2 regions of the Rhodoferax sp. PAMC 29310 genome follow, and region 2 is predicted to be linked to the other one. Evidence: predicted binding sites of a transcription regulator. Region 2 holds the regulator's gene; the other holds the start of a gene.

Region 1 (4,562 bases), 350 kb from region 2:
CCACAGTCGTCGAACGCACGGTAGAGATCGGTACGCTGCGTGCCATTGGCCTGCGCCGCGCAGGCATCATGCGCCTGTTTGTTACAGAGGGCGCATTGCTCGGGCTGTGCGGCGCGGTTCTGGGGGTCTTGCTGGCCTTGTTGCTGTCGGTCATCATCAATAAGGTGGGAATGCCGTGGTTGCCGCCTGGTAACGTCGAGTTGGTGCCTTTCACGGTCAACGTTTGGGGCGAAAACCGTATGATTCTTGGCACCACCATTGGCCTCATTTGTATTGCAACCCTGTCTGCGTGGTGGCCGGCATGGCGCGCTGCGCGGATGGATGTTGTTGAGGCCCTGCGCCACGTTTAATGGAAGGCCATATGCAATGAAAACAAGATTTTTTTTACTGTTTTTTTTCTGCCTGTTCGGGGCAGGCAACGGTTGGGCTGCTCAGAGTGCGGACGACATCCTGGCCGCCAGCGATGCCATTCGTAACCCCGGGCGTCCGTTTAGCGTCACGGTTACGCTGACCGAATTTCAGTCTGGCAAGCAGGTGGATGCCAGCACGTTGGTCAGCTATGCGCGCACCGAGCAACGTGGCGGCCAGTTCTCCAACTTGTTGCAGTTTGTGTTGCCAGCGCGCGACGCGGGAAAATTGATGTTGAAGAACGGCAATGACATCTGGTTTTATGACCCAACAAACAAGGCCAGCGTGCGTTTGTCCCCGCAACAGCGGCTTTTGGGTCAGGCATCAAATGGTGACGTGGTTACCGTTAACCTGGCCCAAGACTACAAAGCCACATTGGCCGGAGACGAAGAAATCCTGGATGGCGAACGCAAACAGCGTCAGGCTCATAAGCTCATCCTCACCGCTGTCAGCCCTGATGTAACTTACGCCAGCATTGAAATGTGGGTTGATGCTGACAACAACCGCCCGCTCAAAGCGCGCTTCTACGCAGAGTCTTCCCGCCTGCTAAAAACCGCATATTACCGGAAGTTCCAGCCCCAACTGGGCGCTGAACGTCCGACCGAAACGGTAATTATTGACGGGCTGAACCCTCAATCGGTTACGCTCATACGTCTTTCAGATTACAAGGCCCGCGCCATTCCGGCCACCTGGATGCAGCGGGATTATCTGCCTCGTTTCCAGCCGGAGTAGGTGAATGTCTTTTTTCCTCAAGCGCCCCTCTTTTCAACTCTGTTCGCTTGGTGCCGCACTGGCGATGGCACTTGGTTATGCCGGGCCCACGTTGGGTGCCACCTCCGCAGAGGAACTCGATGCGCTGAACTTGGAAAGCGCGCCAGCCGAATCTGTAGCGACCCAGACAATCGCAAATACCCGGTTTTTCATAGAGGGAGCCATTGGTACCGTCGGCCAACGCTATGTATCAGGCAGCCGTGACTTGGGCCGCGCGTCGCTGGACTTTTCCCATACGGCAAATTTGAGCTCTGGTCTGAAAGCGGTTGTCTCGGATCGTTTTGATTACATTCACCCGGGTGGCTTTGGGCTTGACGGCCCGGTGAACAGTTTGAGAGAGGCCTATTTGAGCTGGCAGCCAGAGAGCGGCGACAACGTGTTTGAATTTGGCCGTGTCAACCTGCGTTACGGGCCAGCCTATGGCTACAACCCGACCGACTTCTTTCGCGACGGGGCCTTGCGTACGCTGACAACCGCTGATCCAATTGCCCTGCGCTTGAACCGGATGGGTGTGGTGATGCTGCGCGGGCAACATCTGTGGTTAGGCGGTTCGCTATCCGTTGCATGGGCGCCAAAGTTGGCCAACCGTTCCAGTTCCAATGGTTTAAGCCTTGATTTGGGGTCCACCAACAATAGTGATCGCGCGCTGGTGGCGTTGAGCAGTCAATTGGCGTCAGGCATCAGCGGCCAATTGCTGGCTTATAAAAAATCGGGCGCCTCCACCACGCTAGGGGTCAACCTGACGGCTTTATTGTCAGAGGCGGCGGTGGGGCACCTGGAATGGACGCGTGGCCGCGAACCCGATTTGCTAAGCCGCATCTTGGTGTTGCCGGGTACTAAAGCAATGCGCAATCGTTTCTCTGGTGGTTTAACCTACACCACCCGTAGCAAGTTATCAGTAACAGCTGAGTACGAATACAACGGCTTTGCGCTGAGTCAGTCGGACTTTACTGCCCTTAGCGCTACACCTTCCCTGCAGCAAGCATATTTAACCGGTGCGCTGCAGCAACAAGAACTGGCGCCTCGCAAAGCCTACCTGATTTATGTAACGCAAAAAGGCTGGGGCCTCAAAGACCTGGACTTGAGCGCTTACCTTCGTTACAACCCGGGAGATGGGAGCCGCCTAGGCTGGATGGAGCTTCGCCACCACTGGCCAAAGTTTGACATGAGTCTTCAATACCAGCGGAACTTGGGGCGCATTGCCAGCGAGTTCGGTTCCTTACCAGACAGTCGAATTACGCAGGTCATCGGCACATACTATTTTTGACTGTGAAACAGGGCTCGTGAGCATCAATGCGTACCTCGAAGACGTCGAAAATTTTTACAGTCAATAACTTTATCAATTGATGAAGCCAGTGGATGCCTATTTTTACCTATATAAATCAATGGGTTATGGAATTAAATGCAATATGGCACGGTACATGCTTCTATTCCTGTATCCAGTGAATGTCACTGTCCTTGTAACTAGTGGAGAAACATCATGATTAAGAAAGTAAAGAAAACCCTTCTTGGCGCTGCACTCGCCTTGGGCCTGAGCGTCGCAGCGTTGCCTGCTTCTGCAACTCTGACCAATTGGTATATTGACACCGACGGGGCGGGAGTGGTTTCGGACAAAGTTTTGGTTAAGGATTACCTCGATTTGATCGGCACTGCATTTGTTCACAATACCTTTACCGGTGGTGGCAAATTTAACTTTAACGAGGTCGGTAACTTCGGCGTAGTATCCACTGACGGCGGCCCCTTCGGTGGAAATGGTGGGGTTAATCTGGCTCCTCAATTGAGTTCCACCTTCGTAGGTACCGGTTCTGGTGCAATCGGCGGTGCTTTGAGCTTCAATACTGACGGCATTCTTGAGGTGTTTTCTGGCGCAACAAACATTGCATCTTTCAAGTTGCTAAACGGAAGCGCCATTTTGAATACTGGTGGAGTGTTGCCGAATGGAACTATTTCCTTCATCTTCGAAGCGACGAACATACTGAATGGTTATTTCTTTGACTCGGCAATGGTCGATCTCTCGGCAGGAGTAGCGAACGGATTAACGTTTGGTTTTGCGACGACCAATGCGATTCTTCAAAATGTAGCTAACGTTCCTGGTTCGCTTGTGACTGATTACAACGCTGCATTTAACACTGCTCTTGGGACGGTGGTCAATGATGGCACCAACAATTTGTACGTCAGTAATAACGGTCAGTTCCGGTTGGCAGTTCCAGAGCCATCTATGTTGAGCCTGATGGGCCTTGCATTGGTAGGTATTGCTGCTGTGCGCCGCCGCAAGTCAAAGCAAGCCTGATAAACGCTCGCACTGCGTAACAAACAAAAAGCCTTGCTGGGGTAACCCAGCAAGGCTTTTTTTATTGCTTGTCGAGTTCTGGTAAAGCTAGGCGGACAGATCGACTTTGCGGCACGGGTGAATGCCCAACTCGGGCGAAAAATCCGAAAGCTGAGGTTGGCAAAGCGCCGACCACCGATTCAAACTCGCTTGCTACCTTCTGTGCTTGGTCAAACAGCACTGGATCGGCGGAGAAGTGCCGCCCCGCTCGTGCGTACCATCTAAAAATAACCGGGGTCATTTGAGGTTGCAACTGCAAACCGTGGAGCGTTGCGGTCAGCCAGATCCTTTGCAGAGACTCGCCAAGGCGAACCCAGTCTTCAATTCTTTGGGGTTCAGTTTTGGGGTGCAGTAGCAAATGCGCAGCGCAGCGCAGTCCGGGCAGTAGATCAAGCTGAACGCGCGGCACGATAGTTCCCATCAGGTAGCGGTTCATAAAAGCCACGCGCTCCCAACTGTGCATCGCCCACTCCATCAGGCGCGCTGTGGCCCAGTCCACGCCCACAGCTTCCTCTGGGATTCGATCTTTGCTGAAGCGTGCCCGCCATTCGATCACGGCTTTATGGACCGGAAAGGCTTCCGGGCACGTCAGGCGGATTTTTGCACTAGCCCACAGCAAGTTGGCGACGCGCCGTCGGTCATGCCATGAATCCAACACTTGTAAGGTAAATCCTTCGCCCGCTGCGTCCTGAAGTGCCTGGCGTTGCCCATCTGTAAGCGCTGTCGTTTTCATAGGGCGGCGCTGAACCGTACGTAGCGTGATGCAGTCAAACAGCGGGTCTTGCTTGATGCTGTCGTCTGGCGCCAGAATCACCTCATAAATCGGGTGACGGTGATCGCCTTCAGAATGCGCCGTCCATGTTGCCTTCAAACCAAAACCAGTTGCGGCAACTCGCAGCGTCTCAAGTAACGCGCCGTGGGCCATGTGGCTTGGGTGGCCGTCAAAGTCGTAAAGCACATGATCGCGGGTGTCATGTCCATGCACTCGGATCATATGGTCGTTGACCAATTCAAAACGCCATGGCTGCGTGTTGTCACCACTGGGCGCCCAGCG
Region 2 (4,562 bases):
AAGTCCACGCCTTCGTCCGTCTGCGCCAGCTCGCGAGCGCCAAAACGGGCTTGCTGCTCGACACCGGCCACACCGGCCACGTCAATTCGCTCGCCATAGGGCGGGTTCAGCATCATCACGCCCGGCTCATCGACCGGAGGCATACGCTGCAACGCATCGCCACCACGGAACTCGATCACATCGGCCACGCCAGCCCGTTCGGCGTTGCGCTGGGCAAAGTCCACCATCCGGTGCGAAACGTCACTGCCAAAAATAATGGGTTTTTGGCCGGGCTCCCTCACCACCTCTGCGTCAGCCGCTTCTCTTTTCATCGCATCCCAGTCCGCACGGCGAAAGGGAAGGTATTTCTCAAAGGCGAATCGACGGCGGCTGCCGGCCGCAATGTTGCAGGCAATCTGAGCTGCTTCAATGAGCACCGTGCCGCTGCCGCAGCAGGGGTCGTACAAGGGCAGCAGGTCATCCTCACCCTCGGCCCAGCCGCTGGCGGCAATCATGGCGGCTGCCAGGGTTTCCTTCAAAGGCGCATCACCCTTGTCCTCGCGCCAGCCGCGCTTGAATAGCGGTTCGCCGGAAGTATCCAGGTACAAAGAGCAGCTGTCAGTGGTCAAGTGCACGTAAATGCGGGCATCTGGCCACTGGGTATTCACATCGGGGCGCACGCCATTGGCGGCTACGCGGAAACGGTCACACACGGCATCTTTCACCTTCAGTGCCGCAAAGTTGAGGGAGGTGAGCGGGCTGTGCTGGGCTGTGACTGCGATCTTGATGCTTTCCTTGGGCGTGAACCAGCGCTCCCACTCGACCTCGCTGGCCGCGCGGTACAGGTCCTGCTCGCTGCGGTACTCGGTGTACGACAGCAAGACCAGTACCCGCTGGGCCAGGCGGCTGTAGAGATTGAGCAACATGGCGTGCGACCATGAGGTGCGCACCGCGACGCCGCCGCGCTGCTTGGTTGCGCAGCCCGGGGGCAGGCCGGTTATGCGAAGCACCTCGGGCAGTAATAGGTCTTCAACGCCTGCGGCGCAGGGTAAAAATAATTGCAATTGGTTCACGTCGTTTTCCTATGACAGGTTTATTGTTCTGGGGCGCAAGCGATGCTCCGCTAATCTCCGGTGCCCGTAGGTCTGGTGGGACGGGGCCGGACAGCGATTTACAGGTCTTTTCGCAGCGAGGCGGGGGCAATTCGCAGCCCTTCCCGGTACTTGGCCACGGTGCGGCGAGCGCAATCAATGCCCTGCTCTTTGAGCATCTCGGAGATCTGATTGTCGCTGAGGGGCTTCTTCAGATTTTCGGCACTGATGAACTGCTTGATCAGCGCCCGCACTGCCGTGCTGGAAGCATTGCCCCCACTGTCGGTCCCCAAGCCGGAGCCGAAGAAGAATTTCAACTCAAAAGTGCCGAATGGCGTGGCCATGTATTTGGCAGTGGTCACACGGCTGATGGTGGACTCGTGCAAGCCCAGTTCGTCTGCAATTTCCCGTAGCACAAGCGGGCGCATGGCCAGTTCGCCATGCATGAAAAAGCTCTTTTGGCGCTCCACAATGGCGTTGCTCACCCGCAAAATCGTGTCGAAACGCTGCTGGATATTTTTGATGAACCAGCGCGCTTCCTGCAGACGCTGTTGCAGCGCCGCATAGTTGGACGCCTCGGTGCCGCCACCCCGGTGTTGCTTGAGTGCGTTGGCATAGATGTCATGCACCCGCAGGCGAGGCATCACGTCGGCGTTGAGGCGAACCCTGAACTGCGCCTGCGATCCGTTGCCCACTTGAGTGACGATGACGTCCGGCACCACGATATTGCGCTCTACATCGGCAAACCGGCGTCCGGGTTTGGGCTCCAGATGCCCAATCAGTGCGATCCCCTCACGAATGGCCGCATCCGGCACACCGCACAATTGCACCAAACGCTTGATGTCACGCCGCGCCAAAACATCCATCGGCTGCGCACAGATGCGCAGGGCCACCGCCACCGTTCTCGCCTGGGCCAACTTGATGTCGTCTTGACTCTGCAAAGCTTTCAGTTGAAGCGTCAAACACTCGGCCAAACCCCGTGCACCCACTCCCACAGGCTCCAATGTTTTAAGCAAGGACAGCGCAACGGTGAAGTGGTGCAGCATTTGCTCCCGCTCTTCAAGGTCATCGCCGGTCAAGCCGTCAACCAACTCAGCCAACGCCTCTTCCAGGTAACCGTCGTCGTTCAGCGACTCAATCAGGAAACGCAGGGCGGCGCCATCTTCTTCACTCAGGTGCAAAGCCAGGGCCTGCCGGTGCAAATGGCTTTGCAGCGACTCCTGGCTGCGCGCCAGTTCGGTCACATCGGCATCACTGTCACCATCCAGGTTGTTGCCGTGGGCCTTGGCCTCGCCCCCCCACTCGCCATCATCGGGCGCCATGGAAGCACTGCCGTCGCCGTCCCAGCTCTGCCCGTCGTCTGCCGACAGGGGCGACAATTCGGCATCGGTTTCGCTGCTCACCCGGACTTCCGCAGTGAACTCGGCAGGAGCATGCGCGCCGGCTTCCACATCCAGATCCTCATTGCGGACCGGTGCATCGGCTTGTGCCAGTCCAAATTCTTCGCGTGGCGGCTCTTCTGCGCTCACCTCCAAAAACGGGTTTTCGTCCAGCATTTGCTCGACTTCCTGGCTCATTTCCAGCGTCGACAGCTGCAACAGCCGGATGGACTGCTGCAATTGCGGCGTCAGCGACAGGTGCTGGGAAACACGAAGGGACAGGCCAGGCTTCATCGCCCCCCCCACCGTTCAGGACAGGCCAACGTCCGCGAGGCGGCACGCCTGTGGAAAGCAATCAGTAGGTAAGGAAGGGATAGACAGTGCACCCGGCTCACATTCTGAAATGTTCGCCGAGGTACACCCGGCGAACATTGGCGTCGTTGACGATCTCGGCAGGCTTGCCTTGGGCCAGCACACTGCCGTCACTGATGATGTAGGCGTGGTCGCAAATGCCCAGGGTTTCCCGCACGTTGTGGTCAGTGATGAGCACCCCCAGCCCACGCTCTTTCAGGAAACTGATAATTCGCTGAATCTCGATCACGGCGATGGGATCAATCCCGGCAAAGGGCTCATCCAGAAGAATAAACCGGGGTTGCGTTGCCAAGGCGCGCGCGATCTCGACCCGCCGGCGCTCACCACCAGACAGCGCCAATGCCGCCGAGCCACGCAGATGATCCACCCGCAAGTCTTGCAACAATTCGGTGAGTCGTTTTTCGATTTCCGGCTTGCTCAGCGGTCGACCGGCGTCATCGCGCTGCAACTCCAGCACGGCGCGCACGTTATCTTCCACGTTGAGCTTGCGAAAAATAGAGGCTTCCTGAGGCAAATAGCTCAAGCCCATGCGTGCCCGTCGGTGAATGGGCATGTGGCCCACCGACTGCCCGTCAATGGTGATGTCACCCGCGCTGGCGTGCACCAAGCCCACAATCATGTAGAACGAGGTAGTCTTGCCGGCACCATTGGGGCCCAGCAAACCCACCACTTCACCTTTTCTGACGACCAAGGACACGTCTTTGACCGCTTGACGCCCGCCATAAAACTTCTGCAGATGGCTGACTTCCAGTCGACTTTCGCCGCTGGCCGCCTCCAGGCGAGAAGGTGTCTCGGTGATGGCCTCCGGGGTACTCACTTCTTGTCCGTCCCCATCGTGGTGGTCGAACGAAGTGCGGGCACCAGCGGTGCCAAGGCACCTTTCGGCGTGCCGGAATCCGACTTGGGCGTCAGCATGGCGCGGACCCGCCCGCTTTTTACGCCATCGGTTTTGGTGACGGAGCCGTCGATGGTGAACACGTCTGTGCTGTTGTTGTACTGAATCACGCCGCCGGTGAACTCGTCACTGAGCGTCGCCCCCCGGTAGCGGCGCAGCTTGGCATTGGTCAGGAACTTGACGGTGTCCGCTCGGCTGTCGTACTCAATCGTGTCGCCTTCGCCCTCAATGTATTCGTCAACACCTTCGCGCTTTTGGCGGAAAAAAGCTTGTTTGTTCGGCTCGGAAAGCACCAGACCAAATTGATTGCCCTCGGAATCCTGCTTCACATCAATTTTGGCACCGCGAATCAGAATTGTGCCTTTGGTTAACACCACCCGGCCGGTAAACACACTGGTTTGTCGCTGATCGTCATAGCGCAGCGAATCCGCCTCAATATTCATGGGCTTGTCACGGTCCGCTTTTTCCGCATACGCCTGGCCAGCGCTCAGGGCGAGGCAAACAACCAGAAACAGAGAGGTGAGTGTTATTTTCATAAAGGCATGAATCTTGCTGCAGTGTCAGTTTATGTCATTGTAGCGACCCGTTCGCCCAAGCCAAGCCCCCCCCCGCCTCACGGTGGGTCAATACCAACTTGCGTTACATGAAGCGCCATCGAGGCACGCGTGTGGGTTCAAGGCTAAAAAGAGCTCCGCCCAACGCCCCCATCAGGCATCAGCCGGCGGGACGCACTCATTTGAGGGCCAGCCGGCCTGATGCGACTAGCGTCCGCTGCGAACCTGGGCGACCAGCGACTCCACTACTTGCAAGGCGCGCTCCATGCCCTTGGCCTGTGTGCCATCGGTG

Evidence for each region. Region 2 encodes sigma-54, which starts transcription at its own class of promoters, with help from an activator protein. Its sites were predicted from a motif close to TGGCANGNAANCTGCTTT; they were not measured.
Region 1: J8G15_RS18785 (PEP-CTERM sorting domain-containing protein) is a predicted target of sigma-54. The motif match lies at 2,590-2,607, and genes of this name have one in related genera.

What each region holds. Positions count from the first base shown of each region.
Region 1 covers NZ_CP072852.1:4,044,405-4,048,966, forward strand. The annotation lists gene J8G15_RS18770 (ABC transporter permease) at 1-350, shown strand, start outside; gene J8G15_RS18775 (outer membrane lipoprotein-sorting protein) at 367-1,140, shown strand; gene J8G15_RS18780 (hypothetical protein) at 1,145-2,446, shown strand; gene J8G15_RS18785 (PEP-CTERM sorting domain-containing protein) at 2,660-3,469, shown strand; gene J8G15_RS18790 (nitroreductase family protein) at 3,531-4,562, opposite strand, start outside.
Region 2 covers NZ_CP072852.1:3,695,629-3,700,190, reverse strand. The annotation lists gene J8G15_RS17185 (class I SAM-dependent RNA methyltransferase) at 1-1,052, opposite strand, end outside; gene rpoN (RNA polymerase factor sigma-54) at 1,151-2,743, opposite strand; gene lptB (LPS export ABC transporter ATP-binding protein) at 2,841-3,638, opposite strand; gene lptA (lipopolysaccharide transport periplasmic protein LptA) at 3,635-4,252, opposite strand; gene J8G15_RS17165 (thiol:disulfide interchange protein DsbA/DsbL) at 4,478-4,562, opposite strand, start outside.